DNA from 4 places in the Synechococcus sp. MU1617 genome. Region 1 is predicted to be linked to each of the others. Evidence: predicted binding sites of a transcription regulator. Region 1 holds the regulator's gene; each other region holds the start of a gene.
The links. The regulator NtcA, encoded in region 1, controls nitrogen genes in cyanobacteria. The targets are predictions, from matches to a motif close to GTANCNNNNGNTAC.
Positions count from the first base shown of each region.

Region 2: the regulator NtcA is predicted to act here: its motif matches at 3,070-3,083, upstream of urtA (urea ABC transporter substrate-binding protein).
Region 3: the regulator NtcA is predicted to act here: its motif matches at 2,585-2,598, upstream of FZZ90_RS04975 (DUF4278 domain-containing protein).
Region 4: the regulator NtcA is predicted to act here: its motif matches at 2,606-2,619, upstream of FZZ90_RS12870 (DUF4278 domain-containing protein).

Region 1 is NZ_VTLB01000002.1:609,668-614,357, forward strand. It holds gene pth (aminoacyl-tRNA hydrolase) at 1-66, shown strand, start outside; gene FZZ90_RS06930 (DUF3146 family protein) at 66-323, shown strand; gene FZZ90_RS06935 (resolvase) at 307-747, opposite strand; gene FZZ90_RS06940 (DUF3084 domain-containing protein) at 744-1,895, opposite strand; gene ntcA (global nitrogen regulator NtcA) at 1,923-2,639, opposite strand; gene rph (ribonuclease PH) at 2,698-3,441, opposite strand; gene FZZ90_RS06955 (cob(I)yrinic acid a,c-diamide adenosyltransferase) at 3,587-4,186, shown strand; gene dcd (dCTP deaminase) at 4,186-4,690, shown strand, end outside.
Region 2 is NZ_VTLB01000002.1:205,063-209,752, forward strand. It holds gene urtC (urea ABC transporter permease subunit UrtC) at 1-453, opposite strand, end outside; gene FZZ90_RS04925 (branched-chain amino acid ABC transporter permease) at 458-1,612, opposite strand; gene urtA (urea ABC transporter substrate-binding protein) at 1,706-2,998, opposite strand; gene ureG (urease accessory protein UreG) at 3,110-3,715, opposite strand; gene FZZ90_RS04940 (urease accessory protein UreF) at 3,715-4,386, opposite strand; gene ureE (urease accessory protein UreE) at 4,383-4,690, opposite strand, start outside.
Region 3 is NZ_VTLB01000002.1:212,061-216,750, reverse strand. It holds gene FZZ90_RS04990 (Zn-dependent hydrolase) at 1-1,286, shown strand, start outside; gene FZZ90_RS04985 (DUF1028 domain-containing protein) at 1,283-1,957, shown strand; gene FZZ90_RS04980 (hypothetical protein) at 2,035-2,259, opposite strand; gene FZZ90_RS04975 (DUF4278 domain-containing protein) at 2,334-2,501, opposite strand; gene FZZ90_RS04970 (type 1 glutamine amidotransferase) at 2,693-3,433, opposite strand; gene ureC (urease subunit alpha) at 3,448-4,690, opposite strand, start outside.
Region 4 is NZ_VTLB01000001.1:600,585-605,274, reverse strand. It holds gene pepN (aminopeptidase N) at 1-1,225, shown strand, start outside; gene FZZ90_RS03445 (TFIIB-type zinc ribbon-containing protein) at 1,215-1,430, opposite strand; gene FZZ90_RS03440 (hypothetical protein) at 1,495-1,764, opposite strand; gene FZZ90_RS03435 (hypothetical protein) at 1,773-2,021, opposite strand; gene FZZ90_RS12870 (DUF4278 domain-containing protein) at 2,377-2,544, opposite strand; gene FZZ90_RS03425 (hypothetical protein) at 2,799-3,197, opposite strand; gene FZZ90_RS03420 (AhpC/TSA family protein) at 3,282-4,013, shown strand; gene FZZ90_RS03415 (rhomboid family intramembrane serine protease) at 4,030-4,569, opposite strand; gene FZZ90_RS03410 (NAD(P)/FAD-dependent oxidoreductase) at 4,614-4,690, shown strand, end outside.

The DNA of each region.
Region 1 (4,690 bases):
CAGAGCTTTGAGCGTGCTGGAACCTGGATCAACGGTTTTCGCTATGACCTGGAGCCAGTCGACTGATGCCGGCTCTCCCGGCGACAACGGCCCATTTGCGGGTGCTCCGCCAGTGTTTTCAAGCCAAGTGCGTGGAGGGTGAAGTCTCAGCTGGAGGCTTCGAGTGGCAGTTCTCCTGGGCCTTTGACCGCGGCGAACTGATGGTGGAGCCGTCCTTGGGACGAGCCCTGATTGAGGATGCCCTTCGGCGGTTTCTGGTGCGTTCTGATTACAGGCTGGAACCGGGGGGTGACTACACCTTCATGGTTAGGGCCAGGTTCTGAGCGAGAACGTGGGAGCAGGCACCGGCCATTTCAGGCGGCACTGCAGGTGCTCCTCGAGCATCACCAAAGCGGCCACGGCATCCAGATCCACCGGTGGAATGCGCAGTCCTGCCGGCAGCATCCGTCGCCAACCTCGAGCCGGCCACAACGTCCAGTAACGCTGTCTTGCCCTCAGGGTTGTTCCCTGTTCAGGAATCACGGTGAGATTGCCCAGCCATTCCAGTCGCTTGATCCAGGCTCGGCTGCCCGTGCCGTCGCCGATCAGGATGCGGTCGAGAGCTTGGTCGTGATTCCACTTCTCCAGCCAGGGTCCCACAGCGTCCGGGGCCAGCACATGCCCTTCGCGCACGAGGCCGAGCTGAAGATCAGCCAGCACAAGACCACATTTGCAGCGGCCTGGATCGAGAACGGCCACCCGTTTCATGGGGATGGCTGAATTGTGACGACGACAGGATCGGCGCTGTTGCTGACCCCTGCGGAAATCACTTCCAATCCAACGCTTTGGCTGGGTCCTTCCATCAGGGTCTGGGCCAGTTGGGAGAGGGCTGATCCATCGAACTGAAGGCCCTCGCTCAGCGATCCTCTCCGCTGCACCTCGGCATAGGCCGAGGCCAAGAGAAGGTTCAGTCGTGTGCGAATGCCCTCTGGCGTGCGTTCATCCGGTGGCAGTGTGGTGGTGGCCAGCACGTCTCCGCGTTGGGCCACTGGCCGGTTGGGACGCACCTCGGGGAAGGCGTACACCGCTGTTTCACCCCGCAGCACATTGGTGGCGGAGCGCAGCGAGATCACCCAGGTCTCTGGTTTGCGGATGATGCTTTGCAGGCGTTCAACATCGCTGCGCGGAACGCGGATCAACTGGCGTTCGGGGGCTTCGCCAGGCCGCACTTTCCCGTAGGCGTTGAGATTGGCCTCCTGCAACAGCCTGTCCACAGCCTGTTTCGCCTGGTCTGGGGCATCGAGTCGAACCGTTGCTCTCGCCAAGGTCTGTCCGCTGCTGATCACCACCGATCCACGCCTCAGGGCGACCAGATTGCGTTCCAGTTCCTTGAGTTCCTGCTCACCGGCACGGATGCGGCTGCGAACGCTGTTGAGTTCGGCTTCCGTCCGCTGGATGTCCGCATCGCGGGAGGCGATGTCCTGGCTGAGGCGTTCACGTTCAGCTTCGAGTTGGGCCCGCTCTTTCTGAAGAGGAGCCAGTTCAAGGCGCAGGGTGTTGGCCCGTTGCTGCGATTGCTTGAGCTCAGTGGCTATCCGCTTGGTTTCCGTTTGGGTCTTGTCCCGTTCCCGCTCGGCTGCCTCGAGCTGTTGCCGGCTGTCCTGGAGTTTCTCCTGCAGGGCATCCAGTTCAAACAGGCCCACCCGCAACTGCCGGCTCACCAGCAGCATCAGGCCAAGCGAGAGTGCGCTGATCAGGCTGCCGGTCAGCACCGTGATCAAAACGGCGGTGCGCCTTGGGCGCATCCTGAACAAACTGAGTCGCGCTTTGCCGACGCGGCTGCCCAAACGGTCGCCCAGGGTCGACAGCACGCCCCCGAGCACCAGCAGAACCAGGATCAGTGCCCAGCCGCTCATGGCTGCACCCGTCGGTCGATGGCCGGCTTAGCTGAAGCGTTTGGCCAGAGCGATTGGATCCAGAACGGTGATTTTCTTGCGGTCAATCTGAACCAGACCGGATTGACGCAAGTCTCCCAGCAGACGCGTGATTGTGACCCGTGTTGAGCCAATTGCTTCGGCGATGGCTTGATGGGACAGGCGTAGGTCGATGGTGATGCCCAGCTCATCTGCCACGCCGAAATCCCTGCACAGCACGAGCAGGAAGCTCACCAGCCGGGATGACATGTCCCTGTGGGTCAGGGTTTCAATCATCGTTTCGGTCTGCAGAATTCGGCTGGAGAGACCCTGCAGCAAGCGCAGGCCAACGCTGGTGTCTGCTTCGATGGCGGCCTTCACGGAGGTCGCCGGTGCCGTCACCATTTCGACCCGGGTGAAGGCCACAGCGTGGTAGAAACGATCGGACCTTTGACCGGTCAGCAGGGACAGCACTCCGAAGAGGCTGTTCTCGCGGAGCAGGGCCACGGTGATTTCTTCACCCGACTCGTAAACGCGGGACAGACGCACGGCTCCCCGGCGGATCAGATACACCCGTTCTGCGGGATCTCCGGGGAAGAAGATGGTCTTGTTGCGGTCAACCAGTTCACTGCTGGCGCCATCGAGATCCCGGATGATCTCCAGGAGAGAACGGTTGGCCGGCTCTGCGCTGGGAGCTGGAGCCACCATCTGCGGGGCGTATCGGCTGAAACCTCGGCTACTGGTCATGACAACCCCCTGGTGAGGCGAAGTTACGGAGCTGGCGGTGGCCGCCATGTAGCGGTTATTACGTAACGCTGCTGTGCTCGTTGAAGGCCTGGCGTTGCGCCTGCATCAGGGATGACACTCCCGGCTCCGCTAAATCCAGCAGCTCATTGAGTTGGTTGCGGCTGAAGGGCGCTCCCTCAGCAGTTCCCTGGATTTCCAACAGACGTCCATCGCCGGCCTGCACAACATTCAGGTCCACCTCAGCTCGGCTGTCTTCGCTGTAGTCCAGATCCAGCAAGGCCTGGCCATCCACCAAGCCGACGGACACGGCCGCCACCTGGTCGATCAGGGGCGATTGCTCCAGGACTCCTTGTTCCACCAGTGATCGGCAGGCCTGGTCCAGGGCAAGCCAAGCCCCGGTGATCGAGGCCGTCCTGGTGCCGGCGTCCGCTTGGATCACGTCGCAGTCGATCAGCAAGGTGCGCTCACCAAGGCGCTCCATGTCGATCACGGCGCGCAGGCTGCGGCCGATCAACCGCTGAATCTCCTGGGTGCGACCCGAGAGTTTCATCAGCTCCCGTGATTGCCGCTGTGGGGTGGAGCCGGGCAGCAGACGGTATTCGGCGCTGAGCCATCCCAACCCTTCTCCCTTACGCCAGCGGGGAACCTTGTCCTCCAAGCAGACGCTGCAGAGCACAGCGGTTCGACCGGTGTGAACCACAAGGGAGCTCAAGGCGAACCCCATGGGATTCCAGGTCACCGAGAACGGTCGCAACTGCTGCGGGCGACGGCCATCAGTGCGGTGTTCAAGGGATTGGCTCATCGGTGGTGTGCAGTTCGTCAAGCCTCGCAGGCGGTTGGGTCTCGCCCTGTCCAAACACCATGGGTGGTGTCAATCCTCTTGTGGAATGTGATCTCGCCGCTAGATTCAAGGTCTCGCCGGGATCGCCCGGACAGATGCTTCCGCGATGACCACAAGCCTCGCCGACCCCCAAGCCTTCCAGAACTCCCTGGATCGGGATCAGCAGGCTTTGCAGCGGGCGGGCCTCAGGCCCTTACCTTCTGTCTCTGACCCGCCACCCCTACATCTGGTGGCTCCAGAAGGGCAGCTGCAAGTGCATACAGCGCCCTACCGAGGCAGTTTCGCCAATGTTCTGAGTCAAGCCATGCGTGCTGCCGGCTTGGGCAGTCGTGTTCTGATCAGTCAGTTCCTCAAAGGGGGCGTTCAGCAGGGACCTGCAGGACGGGTGCAGCTCTGTGGAGGCCTTGTCTGGCTGCGGCCGGAAGTGCCCCTCTGCCTCTCCTCGCCGGGGCATCCCGGTGGCGCTGAGGCGGTGGCTGCTGTTTGGTCCATCTGCCGCCAGCATCTGATCCAGGGAGATCTCGACCAGCTGGTCTTGGATGAAATCGGTCTTGCAGTGGCCTTCGGATACCTGGATGAAGCGGACGTGATTGAAGCCCTCGAGCAGCGGCCCGCTTCGATGGATGTGATCATCACTGGACCTGCAATCCCCGCCGGTGTGGTGGAGATGGCAGATCAAGTCACGGAGTTGCGCCGAGGTTTCTGATGCTCAAGTGCGATCGCTGGATCACTGAACAGGCCGGTCAGGGAATGATCGAGCCATTCCAGAGCGGTTTGGTCCGTCACCTCGAGCCGGAGCAGAAGCTGCGACCGGTGCTGAGTTTCGGTTGTTCGTCCTACGGCTACGACCTGCGCCTGTCTCCTCAGGAATTTCTGATCTTCCGGCATGTTCCGGGCACGGTGATGAACCCCAAGCGGTTCAACCCGGCCAACCTCGAGCCCACCCCCCTTCATGAGGATGAAGACGGGCGCTACTTCATTCTTCCGGCGCATTCCTACGGCCTCGGTGTGGCGTTGGAGAAGCTGCGGGTTCCCCCCAACATCACGGTGATCTGTTTGGGCAAGAGCACCTACGCCCGCCTTGGAATCATCGTGAACACCACCCCTGCTGAAGCGAGCTGGGAGGGTCACCTCACCCTTGAATTCAGCAACAGTTCCGGCGCTGACTGCCGCATCTATGCCGATGAAGGCATCTGTCAGCTGCTGTTTT
Region 2 (4,690 bases), 400 kb from region 1:
CTGGGTGAGGATCGAGAAGTAGACCCCCTTGATCCGGTTGCGGAACACCAGGTTGCCGAGCACAGCGGCCAAGACGGCTGGAACCAGCCAGATCGCCACCAGGGTGAACAACGGGGAATGGAACGGTTCCCAGAAGGCGGGCAAACGATCCAAGCCGTAGAGGCTGAAGAACTCGGGAATGCCGTTGGGAAGATCACCCGAGCTGTTCAGCTGCAGATACATGGCTGCCACGTAGCCGCCAAGGGCAAAAAAGATGCCCTGGCCAAGGCTGAGCAAACCGGTGAAGCCCCAGATCAAGTCGATGCCCAGGGCAACGATCGCCAGGGAGAGGAAGCGACCCAACAAATTCAGCCGAAACACCGGCAGAACAGCAGGCGCAGCAACGATGGCCGCAACGATCACCACCCAAAGGATGATCAAGGACCAACGACGTTGTTGAAATGCTTGGAACATCAGATCAAGCCTCCACCATGCGTCCCTTCTGCGGGAATAGACCCGCGGGACGGAATTGAAGGAACACCACGATCAGAGCGAACACCATCACTTGAGCCATGCTCGTGGTGGCAAAGAAATTCACCGCACCGGCCAGGGGAGCCGGCATGTCAGGCCAGATCGTCAGCAGTCGGCCAGCACCGATCAAGTCGGTGAGCAAGCCGATGGCAAAGGAAGCGAGCACGGTGCCCAACAGGTTTCCGACGCCACCGAGCACCACCACCATGAAGCAGCCCACGATGTAAGACCCGCCCACGTTGGGGCCCACCGAACCCAGCAGGGAAACAGCCACCCCCGCCACCCCGGCCAGACCGGAGCCGATGCCAAAGGTGAGCACATCAACGGTGTCGGTGGGGATCCCCAGGCAATCACTCATCGAACGGTTCTGGGTAACGGCACGAATACGCATGCCCCACACGCTTTTGTTGAGGAACCACGTCACCCCAACCACAGCAACGATCGTGATCACGATGATCACCAGACGCGGCACAGGAAAGGTGATGTCTATGAATTCGATCCCACCGCGCATCCATTTGGGTGCCGTCACATCCACGTTGCGGGAGGTGGCTCGGGCGATGCGGCTGATTTGTGAAGCCAGGCCACCCGCCAACAGCACGCCTCCCAGGGCGGAAACAGCCCAACTCCCCGCACGCACCAAGCGTGCTCGAGGCCCCGCCAGGAGAGAGGAGGGAAGCAGCAGCGGGAGGCCAAAGCCCAGCACCAGCGCCAGGATCAGGCCGGCGGCATGAGCCAGGGGAACACTCCGCACAAACTGCTGAAGAATCAAGCTGACACCCCATGTCGCCAACAACGTCTCCAGCGGGTTGCCGTAGAGCCGGCGAATCACGGTGCGTTCCAGCAGGATGCCGACCACACCACTGACGATGAAGGCCAGGGGAAGCGCCACCAGCACGTAGGCGTAGTAAACCGGCTGCAGAGCAGGAAGCTTGAAGATCAGCTGCACCACGTAGGTGGTGTAGGCCCCAAGCATGATCAGCTCGCCATGGGCGAGGTTGATCACGCCCATGAGGCCAAAGACAATGGCCAGTCCGAGGGCGGCCATCAGCAGCACCGAGCCGATGGCAACACCGTTGAACAGGCTTTCGAGAAGCAGTTGCACGGACGTGTGAAACGAAGCGTTCAATGAAACGACGAAAGGAGGAGCCCGTCACCGGGCTCCTCCCTGGAGAGCAATCAGGCTGTGATCAAAAGATCAGAGCTTGTACTTCTCGCCCTTGGCGGCATCGGTCCAGTCGCAAGCGAAGCCCTTGGAGCTGGGCTCGAACTGGTTCCAGGCCTGAGGCGCCACAGGACCATCGGTGGATTCGAGGATCTCGAACTGACCGTCAGCAGTGATCTGGCCAATGCGCACGGTCTGGGACAGGTGGTGGTTAGGCATCACGGTCACAGGACCCTGAGGCGCGTCGAACTCGATGCCGACCAGGGCCTCACGCACCTTGTCGTCGTCGAAGCTGTTGGCCTTCTCGACAGCCTTCTTCCAGAGGTAAACCATGTTGTAAGCCGACTCCTGAGGGTCAGCGACCTGCCTATCGGCGCCGTACTTGGCCTTGAAGTCAGCAGCGAACTTCTTGGATGCCGGGGTGTCGATCGACATCATGTAGTTCCAAGCGCCGTAGTGGCCCTCAAGGAACTCAGAACCGATGGTGCTGATCTCCTCTTCCGCAATGGAGTAGCTCATCACGTAGTAGCCGTTATCGGGGGTGATGCCGGCGTCCTGGATCTGCTTGAAGAAGGCAACGTTCTGGTCACCGTTCAGGGTGTTGATGATCACACCGCCGTCAGGCAGGGCCTTCTTGATCTTGGCGATGATCGGAGCAACCTCGGTGTTGCCCAGGGGCAGATAGTCCTCACCGACCACTTCGCCACCCAGGGACTTGAGCTGTTCCTTGGTGATGGTGTTGGAGGTGCGGGGGAAGACGTAGTCCGAACCCACGAGGAAGAAGGGCTTGCCAGCAGCAGGCGACTTCTCATACATGAACTTGGTGGCAGGCTCCGACTGCTGGTTCGGAGTTGCACCGGTGTAGAAGATGTTGTTGGAACACTCCTGACCCTCGTACTGAATCGGGTAGTAGAGGAAGGCGTCCTTCGACTCGTACACAGGCAGCATCGCCTTGCGGCTGGCGGAGGTCCAACCACCGAAGACGACGGGCACCTGATCCTGGTCGATCAGCTTCTTGGACTTCTCAGCGAAGGTGGGCCAGTCGGAGGCACCGTCCTCGACGATGTACTCGATCTTGTACTTCTTACCGTCAACCTCGACGCCACCGGCGGCATTGATCTCATCGATCGCCATTTTCTCGGTGTCCACCAGGGTGGACTCGGAGATGGCCATGGTGCCGGTCAGCGAGTGCAGGATGCCGACGGTGACGCTGTCGTCGTAATCAACGTTGGCAGCCTTGTCATCGCCACCGCAAGCGGTCACGGCAAGACCCAGCGACGCCGCGGCCATGCCGGCAAACAGACGCTTAGAAAGTGAAGAGCTCATGGTGTTCCACAACACAGGGATGTGCCTGACGGCAGCTGACGGAAGGTACGAATCAGCACGCCCTTGCTTTGGTATCAATCAGAACCAAATGGCGAGACCAGCGGCTGCGGATCAACGATTCGGTAGCTGTTGCAACAAGAAGCCCACCACCTGCTCCAAACCTTCGCCGCTGTGGAGATTGGTGAAACACCAGGGCCGGTCTCCACGCATTCGCAGGGTGTCCTGTTCCATCACCGAAAGATCGGCACCAACCTGGGGAGCCAGATCAATCTTGTTGATCACCAGCAGATCAGAGCGGGTGATGCCAGGCCCCCCTTTACGGGGAATCTTGTCGCCAGCTGCCACGTCGATCACATAGATGCAGAGATCCACCAGTTCAGGACTGAAGCTCGCCGCCAGGTTGTCGCCACCGCTTTCAACCAGAACAAGATCCAGGTCAGGGAATTGCGCCTCCAGCTCTGCCACAGCGGCTCTATTGATCGAGCAGTCTTCGCGGATCGCCGTGTGGGGGCAACCACCCGTCTCCACTCCACGGATCCGCTCTGGATCCAGGGCACCGGCACGGGTGAGGAACTGGGCATCCTCCTGGGTATAGATGTCATTGGTGACCACCGCGAGCTGCAGGTCGTCGCGCAAGCGGCGACAGAGCGCCTCCACCAGTGCGGTCTTGCCGGATCCCACAGGACCCGCCACCCCCAGGCGCAGTTTGCTGCTCATCAGCTTCGAAACAGGCGTGAATACAGCTCAGCATGGGCAAGCTGCGCCATGCCCGCACCCACACCGCTGCTCCAGAGCTGCTGCGGATCGGCCGCCTGAAGCAGCTGCGCTTGCGAGGCAATCAGCGGCAACAGCCGTTGTTGCAGCACCTGTGCTCGGGACGGACCCAACGGCAGCAGCCGGACCGAAGCACTGAGCTGATTGGCAACCCAGCCGTAGAGGTATCCCTCAACCATGTCTCCTGCTGAAACCGACAAGCACACAGCGGCCCAGGCCCAGGCCGCTGGCCAGCTAAGGGCAACGGGTTCAGGCAAGTCGTGCCCCATGTCAGACATCAACTGCAGCAGCGACATCCCCATCTGACGCTGCTGGGCTCGCAGCTCCGCTGCTTCACGGGTGGCCAACAGCCAACCATCCAGATCGATCAGGCGCACCTTGGCCGCCGCATCGGCCTGAGTGGACCACCCCACCAAAACCTCCGCAAACGGCCTTAACGCCGCGGCTTCCAGCCGCACCGCGCCCCGTTGCAGTTCAGCCTCCAACCAAGCCTGAATGGCCTGCTCATCGGCGATGGATCCCGCCTGAATCAACACCTCCAGGCCCTCTGAATAGCTGAAGGCACCCACGGGCAGGGCCGGGCTGACCAATTGCAACAACGCCAGGGAGGTCATCCGTGCTGATGGCCTCCGTAGGCGCCGCCCTCAGGGGCAAACGGCTGCAGACAGCGGCTGACCGTCAATCCACGCCCTTCCAGCATCGTGGCGAGCACGGAATCCTCAGGCAGCAACAGCTCCTGCTCATGCAGCTCCAGGGCGACATGTCGATTGCCCAGGTGATAAGCCGCCTGCAACAGCTCCAAGGGATGCGAGCCCTGCACCCGCAGCAACGCCTCCGGCGCTGCCGTCACCTCCACAACGGTCGACCCAGACTGATCCCCTAGCAGATCACCCGGCTGCAGCGATCCCACACGAGGCA
Region 3 (4,690 bases), 400 kb from region 1:
TGCCCACGCTCATCTCGGCTTCTCCGACCACCCCTACCGGGATCGAGCCAAGCAAAGTTGTCGCACGTCCGAACCGTGACCGGCTGATCGGAACGATTGAACAGTTGGCCAGCATTGGCGCCAAGCCCGATGGCAGCGTCTGTCGACGTGGGTTTTCGCCTGAGGATGTGCAGGGTCGTGAGTTGCTGGCCCACTGGATGAAGCAGCTCGGCATGCAGGTGCGTGTTGATGCCGCTGGCAACTTGATCGGACGCCTGGAAGGCCTCGATCCCCACCGTCCTGCCTTGGTGACCGGGTCGCACCTCGACACGGTTCCCACCGGTGGACGCTTTGACGGTGCTCTGGGGGTGTTGGCCGGCCTGGAAGCTTGCCGTGCGCTTCAAGACCAGAGCATCCGCCTGCGGCATGGCATCGAGTTGATCGCCTTTGCCGACGAGGAGTCGACGATGGTGGGTTGCAAGGGTTTGACGGGGACGGCATCCGATTCCCCGGAGAGTTATGCCACTAGCAATGGCCAGCCGATTCAGGACAACCTGGCGCGCATCGGCGGGCATTGGCCGTCTTTGGCTTCGGCCCGACGCTCAGATGAGGCCTATGCCGCCTTCCTGGAATTGCATGTTGAGCAGGGCGGTGTTCTCGAGCAACGCGGTGATGCCATTGGTGTTGTGGAGGGTGTTGTCGGTCAGCGTCGGTTCAGCATCAAGGTGCAGGGCCAGGCCAACCACGCCGGCACGACACCGATGGGGCTGCGACAGGACGCCCTCGTGGCGGCCTCGCGTCTTGTTCTTGCCGTCGAGGCCATGGCCGCCCGTCATCCCGGAGATCCGGTGGCGACCGTGGGTCGACTGGAGGTTTGGCCCAATGCCGCCAACGTTGTTCCTGGCGCTGTCGCCCTAACGGTTGACCTGAGGGATGTGGATCCGACCGTTCTTGATCAGTTGGTGGAGGAGTTGATGCAGCAGGTGGAACGCATCGGTGCTGAAACGGGCTGTCCGATTGCGGTGGATCCTCAGTTCAGCGTTGATCCCACCCCTGCTGATGCTTTGGTGATGGCCACGATCACTGAGGCCGCAGCCGATCTCGGCCTGTCCCACAGCCATCTCCCCAGCCGAGCCAGCCACGATGCCCAGGAGGTCGGCCGTCGCTGGCCGATGGGCATGATTTTTGTGCCCAGCCGGGGTGGCTTGAGTCATTCCGCTGCAGAGTTCACCAGCGATGAGCAGTGCTGGGCGGGCACTGCGGTCCTGCTGGAAACGTTGCTGCGGCTCGACCGTCAGCTGCCGTGACCTTTTCGATCCTGGCCCGGGACCCCAGCAACGGTCGCTTTGGTGTGGCTGTGGCTACCTGTCATCTGGCTGTTGGATCCACCGTGCCCCACATCCGCGCAGGGGTTGGTGCTGTCGCCACCCAGGCCCACACCAATCCCTATCTGGGGATTTGTGGTTTGGAGCGCCTAGAGCAGAGTTCGGATGCTGAGAGCGTTCTGGCCAGCCTGCTTGCCGATGATCAGCACCGTGACCGGCGTCAGTTTCACCTGATTGACCTGGACGGTCGCACCGCCTGTTGGACGGGGCAGGATTGCGGCCCTTGGGCAGGGCATCGCCATCAGCGTGACCTGTCCGTTGCTGGCAATTGCTTGGTGGATGAGGCCGTGTTGGCGGCGATGGAGCAGGCCTTTCTCACCAGCGACCCCAGCTTGAAACTGGGCCGCCGCCTGATGATGGCTCTTCAAGCCGGGGAAGCGGCTGGCGGTGATCACCGTTCCAATCTCTGTACCTCAGCGGCGGTGCAGGTGAGCGGTGAAGCCGCCTTTCCACTGCTAGATCTGCGCGTTGATTTCCACGAGCGCGCCGTGGAGCAGTTGATGGAGGTGTACGAGCGCAGTCAGGACCTTTGGGCCCAGGAGTGGAGGGATGAACTGTCGGAATTGCCCATGCTCAACCGCTTGGTGGCTTGAGCATTCACATTCGCCAACGCCATTAAAGAAGCCCCGCACACACCGGTGTTGCAGGGCTTCTTTGAATTCAGTGGATTTCAGCTGGGGACGGAAGCTTCCCACTCCACCTTCAGGCCAGCCTGACGGGCGTCAGTGATCAGATCGTCGATGCAATCCATGCCAAAAGCGGCTTGTCCAGACAGCAGGGCATCCCATTCCTGAGCTGGAAAGTGCGTTTGCAGCCAGAACACGCCATGCACGCTGGAGGGGTTTACCTGCACGAGACCTTGGTCGAGGCGAGTAGTGATGAGATCCAACGTCATTGCTGAAGCTGGATCTATTACGCCCCAATCCGTGCAAATGGAATGTTCGAGTTGCTACGGATTGAGAAGTTGCCCTAGCGCGTGTAGCCCACACCGCGGTACACGAGTTGCACCGGAGCCCTATGGCCGTTGATCTGGCGGGCTTGGTACACGTTGCGGCGGTAGACCAGCTGCACTGAAGGCTTGCCCTCAGTGGCGTTGTTTTGCTGGTACTGATGCCCGCGATAAAGAAGGGTGGTCATTGGATGGTCCTCGAAGCAAGCTCAGGTCCCCGTTCCATGGCCTGAGACGAACTGCGCTTCGCGCGATGCGAAGTGAACGATCGGTAGCTGTTGCTACAGAAGTATTGAAGCCCCTGCAAATGCCTAAGTGGTGTTCGGGCGGATACTTGTTCAGAAAAGTTTTCGGTTTTGTTTATTTTTATCCGTAGGAATTAGTGGGCCTGGCTGATGTCAATCAGCTGATCAAGTGCAGCATTAAAGAAGCGTCGGCCTTGTTCCTGGAGCGTGGCGCCAAGCCTGTGCCAGTCCAGGCTCAGGCGATCGGGCCCTTGGGGCCCAAGGGCACTCACCACATAGTCGTGGTCATTGACGATCCAGTGCTGCAGCGCATCACCGTCGACCTCGAAGTGGCATTGCAGGCCAATGGCGTGGGCTCCAATCCGAAACACCTGTTCCGCACAGTGCAGCGAGGAACCCAGCAGCGTTGCATCAGCCGGCAGGTGGATGCGATCGCCATGCCAATGCAGCACCAAGCTGCTGCTTTGTTGCCCCTGCAACAGGGTCTCATCGCTCGGATCCGCGACCCAGTGGATCGCGCCGAGGCCCAATTCCTTCAGATGCTGTGGTGGTGCTCCAACTTGCAGGGGTTTCACGCAGCCCCCTCCAGCAACAGCCAGGAGCTGAGCCCCCAGGCAGATGCCCAGCACCGGCCGGCGCTGCTGGTGCCAGGCCGTCAACCAGTCCAGTTCCTTCCGCAACCAGTCCATGCCCGGTTGGTCGTGATCGTTCACGCTCATCGGTCCCCCCAGCACCAGCGCAATGCTGTTCGCATCCGTCCTGGGGTCCGGCAGGGGGTCGCCCCGGTCGGGCCTCAGGGTCTGGAGGGTCAGGCCCCGTTGCCGCGCCAGTTCTCCCACCAGTGCGGCGTCTTCGTGGTCAACGTGTTGGACCACCAACAGCGTGGGGCTCAAAGCAGCAGATAGCGCTGGGCCAGGGGCAGCACCTCGGCGGGCTCACAGGTGAGCAGTTCACCGTCGGCGAACACCTCATAGGTCTGCGGGTCCACGCTCACCTTGGGCAGTGCTGAATTCAGCTTGAGGGCGCTCTTGCCGACGCTGCGGGTCTCCTTCACCGCCATGCATGTGCGCTCCAGCCCTAGCTGGCGTTGGATGTCGGCGTCCATCGCTGCTTCGCTCACGAAGGTGAGGCAACTTGGGGCGAGGGCTTTGCCGAAGGCGCCAAACATCGGCCGGCCGTGCACGGGGCCAGGGGTGGGAATTGAGGCGTTGGCGTCGCCCATCTGGGCCCAGATGATGGAACCGCCCTTCACCACCAGTTCCGGGCGAATGCCGAAGAAGCCTGGCTTCCACAGCACGAGATCGGCGAGCTTGCCGGTTTCGATCGACCCCACTTCGGTGCTGATGCCGTGGGCCAACGCTGGGTTGATCGTCACCTTGGCGATGTAGCGCTTGAGGCGATGGTTGTCGTTGCGAGTGGAGTCTTCCGGCAGGGCACCACGCTGCACCTTCATCTTGTGGGCGGTCTGAAAGGTGCGGGTGATCACTTCGCCCACGCGGCCCATGGCCTGGGAGTCGCTGGCGATGATCGAGAAGGCACCCAGGTCGTGAAGGATGTCTTCGGCGGCGATCGTTTCGCGCCGGATCCGAGATTCGGCGAAGGCCACGTCCTCGGGGATCTTCGGATCGAGGTGGTGGCACACCATCAGCATGTCGAGGTGCTCCTCGAGCGTGTTGCGGGTGTAAGGCCGGGTGGGGTTGGTGCTGCTCGGCAGCACGTTGGCCTCGCCGCAGATCTTGATGATGTCCGGGGCATGGCCGCCGCCGGCACCTTCGGTGTGGAAGGTGTGAATCGTGCGTCCCTTGATGGCGGCGATCGTGTCTTCCACGAAGCCGGCCTCATTCAGGGTGTCGGTGTGGATGCACACCTGCACATCCATCCGATCGGCCACCGATAGACAGGCATCGATCGTGGCTGGCGTGGTGCCCCAGTCTTCATGCAGCTTCAGGCCGCAGGCGCCGGCGCGCACCTGTTCTTCCAGTGCTTCCGGGGTGCTGGCATTGCCCTTGCCGAAAAAGCCCAGGTTCACCGGCAGGCCTTCAGCGGCCTGGAGCATCCGCCCGATGTGGAAGGCGCCGGGGGTGCAGGTGGTGGCATTTGTGCCGGTGGCTGGTCCGGTGCCGCCGCCCATC
Region 4 (4,690 bases), on a different contig from region 1:
GCAGTGGAACCCCGAATCGGGTCAGCTGACGGTCGACTTGCACCAGGCGACGCCTCCGACGCCGGGGCAAGCGGACAAACAGCCCCTGGTGCTGCCGGTTGCCCTGGCCCTGGTGGCTGAGCAAGGCCGTGTTGGTGAGGAGCAGCTGTTGGTGATGGAGGCTGAACGCGCCAGCATCACCTTGCAGGGCCAGCCTGGCGACACCCCCCCTGCCCTTTCGGTGCTGCGTCGCTTCTCGGCGCCGGTCCACGTGCGTCTGGAGCAGCCGCTGGAGGAGTGCCTCCAGCTGTTGGCTTCCGATGATGACCCCTTCTGTCGCTGGGATGCGGCCCAGCGCCTGGCACGCCAGGTGTTGTTGGCACGGGCTGAAAAACAGCCGCAGCCTGCCGTGGAGGCGGCACTGATTCAGGCCTTCGATCAGAGGATCTGCGCCTATGACGGCGGTGATGGCATGGACCTGGCGGCGCTGCTGGCGCTGCCGGGAATGGCGGAACTGGAGGCGTTGCAATCCCCAGTGGATCCGCTGGCGCTGGATCAAGCCTTTCGGGCGTGGTCTCAGGAGATGGGCGTTCAACTGCAGTCGTCCCTGCGCCGACTCCTAGAGCTGGCCCGAGCTGACTGGACCTTGGCTTGGCCATCTGGTCAGGGCGGCCGTGCCCTGACGGCCTTGGCCTGGCGCTGGCTTGCCGCGGCGGGCGATGCCACGGTTAAAGCGGAGGCGTTGGCGGCGGTTTCCGGTCCCTCGATGACCCTGGCGCGTGGGGCCCTGCGGGCCTTGCTGCCGCTGGAAGGCGCTGAGCGTGAGCAGGCGTTGGCGCTGTTCTACGACCGTTGGCAGGACAAGCCTGTGATCCTGGACGCCTGGTTTGCGATGGAGGCATCAGCTCCCAGGTCCAACGCTTTGGAGCGGGTTCAACAGCTTTTGGAGCACCCGCGCTTCGATCCCCTCGCGCCTAATTCCCTTCGCGCTGTTCTCGGTGGATTCACCTCAAATGTTCAGGCATTTCATGCCGCCGATGGCAGTGGTTACCGGTTCATGGCGGAGCAAATTGCAGCGGTCGATTCCCGCAATCCGATCACCGCGTCACGGATGGCCAAGGTGTTCAGCCGCTGCGGCAGTTACGGCCCCGAGCGCCAAACCGTCATGCGTCAGGCCATTGACCAGTTGGCCGCCAAGCCCTTGTCGGCGAACACGGCCGAGGTGGTGCAATTGCTCACGACGTGACCACCACCAGCACGATTACCGCGATCAGCAGGATCACCAGCCAGCGTTTTTTAGTTCCGGTGCTGCGACGGCTGCTGCCCGGTGCGGAACGCCCGGCTCGGCTCCCGGCCGCCAGGCCGCAGTTCTGACAGACCAGCCGACCGGCCATGGATCGGTCGGCAAGAAACCGGCGGCTTCCGCAGTTCTGGCAGACGGTGACGGCCAAGGTCTCTCGATCAGCGTTTCACCAGCTTGCCTGGCCTTGGTGAGTCAGGCAGGCACTCACTGATTCAGTCCCGCTCCCAGCCGTCGCAGCCGGCTTTGGAGCGTTGGCGTTTGGTGCGCCGGTAGCTCTCGTTCTGTTGAGCCAGAGCGTCACTGGCCGCAGCAACGGCTGTGCTGTCACCGCTTTCAGCAATGATCAAACGATTGATCGCCATGGCGTTGCCCAGGCGGTTCAGCACCTGATCGATTAGGCGGCACTGATCAAATTCGGCGCGCCCCGCAGCCGGGATCCCCAACAGGACGAGGCTCCAACACGCAGCACGCCAGCCTTTCATCGATCAGCTCAGGGGCTGTAGGTGATGGTGCACTGATAGCGGCTGCTGGCTCCCACATCAATGCTTTTGCAGTGTGTGTCGGAAATCGTTGCCCCTTTGGGGATCACCCGCATCGCCTCAGCGGTGGCGAACTGCTTGGACGGCCCTTGGGCTGTGGCCCGCTTGCCGCCCGCAAGAGCCATGGATCCCAAAAGGAGGCTGGCCATCAATAGAGCCACGTGTCGCATCGTCAGCGCCCGATGGGATTGCTTCTCCATTCGGTTTACTCAGAACGAGTTCAGGTGACAGCCTTTCTGCGTTCAGCAGCCGCCTCGGCACCAGCGTTGGCGTTGCGGTTTTGGTTCAGCGTTGACTGCGGTTCGTTGATTCAGGCTGGGAACTGGAGGTGGCGGCAATAACGCTGCGGGCTGAACGGGAAGACGTCGCGATCCCCATGCGGCATCAAAGGGAACCACCACGAGAGGGATAGGTTCCGCACTTTTTGCCGGCCAGGCCAAAGCACTGGACGCGATCAGGACTGTGATCAGAAGTCTCATCGCGCCATTTTTGCCGATCCTGTGGCGTCATGCCGTCACGTCGGCTGCCTTCTCAGTGCCCCAGCCCAACGCCTTCCTAGACTTTGGAGTAAGAGACGCCGCGGTAGGTCAGAGCAACAGAATTGCGAACGGATTGGATTTGCTCAGCGCGATAGCTTTTTCCCATGTATTTCAGTTGGATTGTTGGCCTCGTAGATACTGTTTCTGTCTTTGCATATTTGTTGCCCAAGAAAGTGAGTTCCATTGAGTAAATAGGGATGGATTAAAACTTTTTGAGTTCTACGTCGTTGTAAAAAAGCCGCAAGGTTCCACTTGATACCTTGTCCTTTAGCAATTGTTAAGGCTGCGTCGGTTTGATACAAGTCCTGCTCTCCAGCCCCGTCTTGACAGGGGAAAGGGGGTTGATGCCAGTTGTGGGATGTTGTGTTGGTTGTTGTGAAGCGGTTGAAATATTTGTTGGTTTTGCTCGTGCTGTTCAACTTGTCTTGATTGAGTCTCTCAGGCTTGAGGCTTGGGGTGTTCCTTGTTTTGCGCTGTGCTGCAACGCTGGCATGCAGTAATTCTGTCTTTGTGGTGTTCCGGCAGCGTCAGCCGAAAAGGGTCCACGTCGAATTCGTAGCCGCAGGAGCAGCGGGCGTGGAACTTCAGTTTTTTCGCTTTTTTGAGTCGTTTCAAAAGGGTGACATTGCCAAAAACTTGCTCTGGCTTGAATCGCTCCAGCTTGGTGCGTTCTTCGGGGGCATCTTTGACCCGTGCCTTGTGCAGGGCGTTGCGCACGGAGTTTTCACTGCCTTTGCCCAGGATTTTGGGGATCTGAAGGATTGATCGCCCTTCCTGCAGATACAGCCGCTTGATCTCTTCGATCTCAGCACTTGTGAAGCCAGATTTCTTGCCCACCTGCTTCCTTCTTTTGATTTGAGTCTCTCAGGCGGCGCGCAAGCGCCATCCACGTTTTCGACGGCGAAATGTCAGCCTGTCGAGATGATTCCACTGGACCCACTACTGCAACGGCTGGCCGGGGTTGCCGGCATGGAGGGCGGCTCGAAGCGTCTTGTTGTTGTGCTGGGCCAGCTGGGAGATTTCGACTCGATCGAATACGCCCAGGCGTTGGTGCCGCGGCTCCCCCAGTTGGCGGCGCTTGGGGTCAAGGTTCAGCTGTTCGGCATCGGCAATGCCGCCAGCGCCGAGCGGTTTGCTGCCTTCACCGGGTTCCCCCTGCAGCAGCTGATCGCTGATCCATCACCGCTGTTGCATGAATCCCTGGGGTTGGAGGCCGGCTTGAAACTGCCCGGTGGGCCCTGGCCTGGCTTTTTACTGATGTGCGCCGGCGTGGGCTCGCCGGGCACCCTGCGCGAGGTGCTGCGCGGCTACACCGGGGATCGCTCGGCTGCCCAGATCTTCGACGACGACGAGTTGGTTGAGGCGTTTCCTCTGCCGCGCTTCCGAGGTGCTCTGTTCCGCCGGGCTGGTGGCGAGGGGTTCCAGCGGCCGTTTGAGCTCGCCACCAAGCGTCTGCGCAACATGAACGAAGTGCTCAGCAACTGGCGCACCTATGTGCCCTGTGACGACTACATCACCCAGCGCGGCGCCACCGTTCTGCTCGATGGGGATGACAGCGTGATCTACTCCCACCGCGATCTAAGCCTGCTCGGCTACTCAGCCACCATGGAACGCCCCCTGGCGTTTCTCGATGAGGTTTTGTCTGAGGGCTGAGCTCAATCGGCTGTCTTCAAGCGGCGGAAGGCTCGCGATACACCGCAAGAGCTGCCACCAATCCCCCGATGAAGCCTGCGCTGTGGCCGATCCAGCTCACGCCGGCGGGTGAAACGCCGGGGATCAACGCGATCAGGGCTGAGCCGTAGAGCCAGAACGCCACCAGGCCTAGGACGATGGACAAAATGCGACGTTCCAGCCAGCCGATCAGCAGCAGGTAGCCCAGCAGTCCGTAAACCACGCCCGAGAGTCCATGGCTGCGGGCCGGCCAGAACAGGGCGACGGGAATGTTGATCAGCAGCACCGACAGCCAGACGCTCAGGTAATCGCGCATCCCCCGGCTGAGCACCAGCCAGCTCAGGGGCAGAAACGCCAGGCTGTTGGAGATCAGATGCCCCAAGCCGGCATGGCTGAATGGCGCTGTGATGACCCCCCACCACGGTTGATCCGGGCCCATTGGCAGGTTCCACTGCCCCGCAAAGATCAGTTGGTCGATCAGCTCCTGCCCCCAGGCCAACGCCAGGATCAGCAGGGGCAGCAGCAGTCGAGCGCGCATCGTCTTGCGCCAATGATCACAATGATGACGCGAATGCTGGGCGGATGATCAGAAGCGATGTCGACGTTCTGGTGATCGGCAGCGGCATCGGTGGGCTGTGTGCCGCTGGTTTGTGTGCCCG